2 regions of the Halomonas salsilacus genome follow, and region 2 is predicted to be linked to the other one. Evidence: predicted binding sites of a transcription regulator. Region 2 holds the regulator's gene; the other holds the start of a gene.
What was found. Region 2 encodes PhoB, which activates phosphate uptake and scavenging genes when phosphate is short. Its sites were predicted from a motif close to TGTCATANNNNTGTCANA; they were not measured.
Positions count from the first base shown of each region.

Region 1 (2,391 bases), on a different contig from region 2:
CCTTCAGCGTGCGCTTGCGCCGCAGGCGCTCACGCTGCTCAGGGGTGGGCAGCAGCGATCTGCCTTGACCCGACGTGGGGCGTTGGGACATGTCATTCATGGCGGATGGGCAATCCCGTCAGGTGGAAAGATACGCAGAGGGTAATCAGGGACCGTGACAGCTATGTGACAGTCCCTGAAATAAGAAAGGGGCGCCTGAGCGCCCCGGATACAGCCTTTACTAGTTGCTGATTAGTCGAGACCCAACTCGCCGCGCACGCGGCTGGCCACGGTCTCGGGCAGCGGGATGTAGCCGTCGCGGGCGGTTACTTCCTGACCCTGCTTGGAGAGCACCATCTTCAGGAACTCGGCCTGCTGCGGGGCCAGATCCTCGTTGGGGTGCTTGTTCACGTAGACGAACAGGAAGCGCGCCAACGGGTAATTCTCGTTATCCACCTCGAAGGCTTCTTCGCCCTCGTCGCGGGCCACCGGCACGGCGCGGACCTGGGAGGTGATGTAGCCGATGCCGGAGTAGCCGATGCCGTTGATCGACTCGCTTACGCCCTGCACCACCGAGGCGGAACCCGGCTGCTCGTTGATGGAGTCCTTGAAGTCACCGCCGCACAGGGCATTCTCGGCGAAGAAGCCGTAGGTGCCGGAGACAGCGTTACGACTGTAAAGGGTCATGTCACGGTTTGACCAACTGCCTTCCAGGCCCAACTGACCCCAGCGGGTGATATCTTCCGGGTAGCCGCAGCGTCGAGTGTCGGAGAAGATCGCGTCGACCTGCGGTACGGTGATGCTTTCCAGGGGGTTATCCTGGTTGACGTAGATGGCCAGGGCATCGATGGCCACCGGCACCATGGTGGGCGGATAGCCGTGGCGATCCTCGAAGGCCTGCACTTCGGATGTACGCATCTCACGGCTCATTGGGCCGAACTGGGAGGTGCCCTCGGTCAGGGCGGTGGGGGCGGTGCTGGAACCAGCGCCCTGGATCTGGATGTTGATGTTCGGATAGAAGCCCGCGAACTCCTCGGCCCAGAGGGTCATCAGGTTGTTCAGGGTGTCGGAACCGATGCTGGTCATGTTGCCGGAGATGCCACTGGCACGCTCATAGGTCGGCAGGTTGGGATCGACGCGTTCCGCCATAGCGGCAGTGCTGACGAAAGAGGCACCGATAACGGCGGCAGCGATGAGCTTGAATTTCATCTTGGTCTCCAGGTGTCGTGCGGCTGTGCCACAGCGTTGAGGACTCGATCCGCAATCCGTGGATCGATGGGGGCGACTATAGGGAGACCGCATGACACTTCGGTGACATGGCGCGCCGAGTTGATGAATATTGTGTGACAGCACGACCTGGGCGCACCGTCAGAACAGCAGCCCCAGCGCCGCCAGGGTGCAGAGGGCCAGCGAGACCCCCTGAAGCAGGCGGCGGTCGAGGCGATGGGCGACGCGGCTGGCCAGCCAGCTGCCGGCCAGCACCCCCGGGGTGAAGGTCAGCGCCATGCCGAAGTGCCAGGGCCGGATCAGCCCCGCCAGGGCCAGGGTGACCAGCGTCATCAGCGCCGTGACCACGAAGAAGGCCGAGAGGGTGCCGCGCAGCCGATCCGGCGAGAAGCCGTGTAGCAGCAGCACCAGGGGCGGGCCGCTCAGCGCAGCCACAGTGCCGAGGATCCCCGAGAAAACCCCAGCGCCGAACAGAGTGGCGCGGTTGACCGGCAGGCGGAAGCGGAACAGGGTCACCGCCACGGCGAACAGCACACTGCCGGCGATCAGCTTTTCCAGCACCGCCATGGGCGTGGCGATCAACAGCCACAGCCCCAGGGCATTGCCGGGGACCCGACCCACCAGGGCCATGCCGATCTCGGCCAGGCGCACCTCGCGCCAGTAGTGGCGCAGGGTGGTCAGTGCCACCGTGAAGCCGAACAGCACCAGAATCACCGGCACCAACCGCGGCTCCAGCATCAGCAGCAGCGGCGCCCCCACTACGGCCAGGCCAAAGCCGGTGGCGCGCTGCACGAAGGCGCCCAGCGCCAGCACGGCGGCACACCAGAGCCAGATCGCGGGGCTCATGTCGAGCCAAGTCCCGGGGATCATGTCCAGCCAGGCCAGCAGCGCTTCAGGCATGGCCAGGGCGGCCCGCCAGCAAACGCAGCCCCAGGTTGCCGATCAACGCCGCGCCCAGCATGGTGCCCACCATGGGCCAGGCGCTGTCTACTTCGAAGGCCCCCACCAGCACACCAGCCAGCGCGCCGCAGGAGAACTGGATGCTGCCCTGCAGGGCCGCTGCGGTGGCGCTCATGTGGTGGAAGTGGTCGAGCAGCGCGGAGATGGCATTGGGCGCCACCAGGCCGATGGTGCCGGCGAACACCATGATCAGCGGCACCATGGTCCACAGCGACTCCAGCCCGC
Region 1 is NZ_JBPKAQ010000003.1:183,446-185,836, forward strand. Features, by position in the region: gene ACR80S_RS06380 (ABC transporter permease subunit) at 1-91, opposite strand, end outside; gene ACR80S_RS06385 (PstS family phosphate ABC transporter substrate-binding protein) at 232-1,188, opposite strand; gene ACR80S_RS06390 (sulfite exporter TauE/SafE family protein) at 1,348-2,106, opposite strand; gene ACR80S_RS06395 (Bcr/CflA family multidrug efflux MFS transporter) at 2,099-2,391, opposite strand, start outside.
Region 1: ACR80S_RS06385 (PstS family phosphate ABC transporter substrate-binding protein) is a predicted target of PhoB. The motif match lies at 1,279-1,296, and genes of this name have one in related genera.

Region 2 (2,391 bases):
CGAAGTCGCGGCGCATCTCCTCCAGGCGGTGCAGGCGGGTGATGTCGCGAGCCATCAGCAGCCGCTCATCGTCGCCGTAGAGGGTGATCTGGAACTGCAGCACCATCTGCTCGTCGATGGGCGAGGGCAGGGTCAACGGTTCGCGGTAGTCGCGGGCGTGGAAATAGTCGATGAAGCGTGGGTCGCGCAGCAGGTTGGTGATGTGGTGGCCGCGATCATGGGCGGTGCGCAGTCCCAGCATGCGTTCCGCGGCGCTGTTCCACCACTCCAGGTCACCGTGGCGGTCGAGCATCACCACGCTGTCGCGCATCGCCTCGGAGGACTCCTGGATGCGCTTGATGATGCCCAGCAGCCGCTCCTGGGTGTGGCGCTGCCCCTTCTGGTAGCGGTAGAGGCGGTCGAACAGCTCGCCCCACACGCCCGTGGTGGCAGGCGGAGCGTCCTGGGGCGTGAGGGTCAGCCAGCGGTGGAGGCGGTAGAGCTGGCGCAGATGAAAGGCCAGACAAGCGGCCAGGCCGACGGCCAGACCCTCCCAGGTATGGGAAACCAGCCAGCCGATCAGCAGGCCACTGCCGGCCAGCAGGATGAAACGCCACAGTTCCCGCTTCCAGAGGCCCACGTCAGCCCTTGGCGGAGAACCGGTAGCCGGTGCCACGCACCGTCTGTACCAGGTGCTGGTGACGGTCACCCAGCGCCTTGCGCAGGCGACGGATATGGACGTCCACGGTGCGCTCCTCCACGTAGACATTGCCCCCCCAGACCTGATCCAGCAACTGGCTGCGGGTGTAGGCGCGTTCCTGGTGGGTCATGAAGAACTGCAGCAGGCGATACTCGGTGGGGCCCATCTCCACGGCCTTGCCGCTGGCGCTGACCCGGTGGCTTACCGGGTCGAGAAGCAGGCCGTCCACCTCCACGGCCTCCTCGATGCCCTGGGGCGTGGCGCGTCGCAGCACCGCCTTGAGGCGGGCGACCAACTCGCGGGGCGAGAAGGGCTTGGTAATGTAGTCGTCGGCACCGGCCTCGAGTCCCTGGATCTTGTTGTCCTCCTCGCCCTTGGCGGTGAGCATGATGATCGGCAGCTCGGCGGTGGTCGGTTCGCGCTTCAGGCGGCGGGCCAGTTCGATGCCGCTGGTGCCCGGCATCATCCAGTCAAGCAGCACCAGGTCGGGCTGGTGGTCGACGATCATGGCGTGGGCGTCCTGGGCGCTGTCCGCCTCGAGCACGCGGTAGTCGGCCATCTCCAGTGCCACCGCGATCATCTCGCGGATCGGCGCCTCATCATCGACGATCAGAACGGTCTTGGCGGTCATCCGGAAGCCTCGGAGCAGTGATGAATCGATGACGATATCACCACGTCAGTATGACACTCGCATGACAATCACGCCTGGCGACCGCGGCAGGGGGCGTGCCCAGACATGGGCGAGACGCCCGAGAGGCAGCCAGTCCTCCCCACTATCGGTCCATGACATGGGATCACCTCAACTGGAATTCCAGATGCTGAAAGGCGCGCCGTCGTCCCTCGGCCGGCTCGAAGCGCCAGCGCGCCACGGCACGCAGAGCGGCCTCATCGAAGACATCGGGAGGCTGGGAAGCGGTCACTCGCAGGCTTTGCGGGTCGACGCCGCCATCGGCCAGGATCAGGAACTCCAGCGTTACGTGACCCTCGATGCGCCGGCGCCGGGCCCGTGCCGGATACTCGGGTGGGACCAGGTGGGTCGGTGCCAGTGCTCCGACATCCACGGGTCCGCGGCCGGCCGACTCGGTCGACCCGGTATCGGCTTGGCTGACAGCCGATGAGGAGGCTGATGCGATGGGTGAGGCCGTCGTGGAAGGAGCCTCTCTTGCCGGCTCTGGCGCTGACTCGGCGGGGGGGGCGACAGGGTCGGGTGGTGACGGTAGGTCAGGCTCCGGTGCTGGCTCCGGCGCTGGCTCCGGCGCTGGCTCCGGCGCTGGCTCCGGCGCTGGCTCCGGCTCCGGCGCTGGCTCCGGCGCTGGCTCCGGCACTGGCTCCGGCACTGGCTCCGGCGCGGGCTCGGGCACTGGCTCCGGTGTGGGCTCCGGTATCGCCTCGGCGAGCTCCGGCAGCATGGTATCCAACGCGAGGGTGTCGGCGGGTGCCGGCGCTGGCTCCTCCGCCGTGACAGGCGTCTCGACGATGCTCAGCCTGATGGGCTCGTCGGCCGCATCATGACCCGCCTCTTGAGGCGACACGATCAGCGCCAGTAGCCAGAACAGCAGCAGTGCCATGAGCGTGCCGGCCAGCGCCGCGGTGAGTCCGCGAATCACGGTTCTCTCCGGGTTGCGGCCACCGCAATCTCCTCGATCCCGGCCTCGCGGATACGGTCCATCACCTCGATCAGCAGGCCCGTGGTGGTCTCGCGATCCGCCTGG
Region 2 is NZ_JBPKAQ010000005.1:25,637-28,027, reverse strand. Features, by position in the region: gene phoR (phosphate regulon sensor histidine kinase PhoR) at 1-619, opposite strand, end outside; gene phoB (phosphate regulon transcriptional regulator PhoB) at 621-1,310, opposite strand; gene ACR80S_RS08850 (energy transducer TonB) at 1,474-2,286, opposite strand; gene ACR80S_RS08845 (ExbD/TolR family protein) at 2,283-2,391, opposite strand, start outside.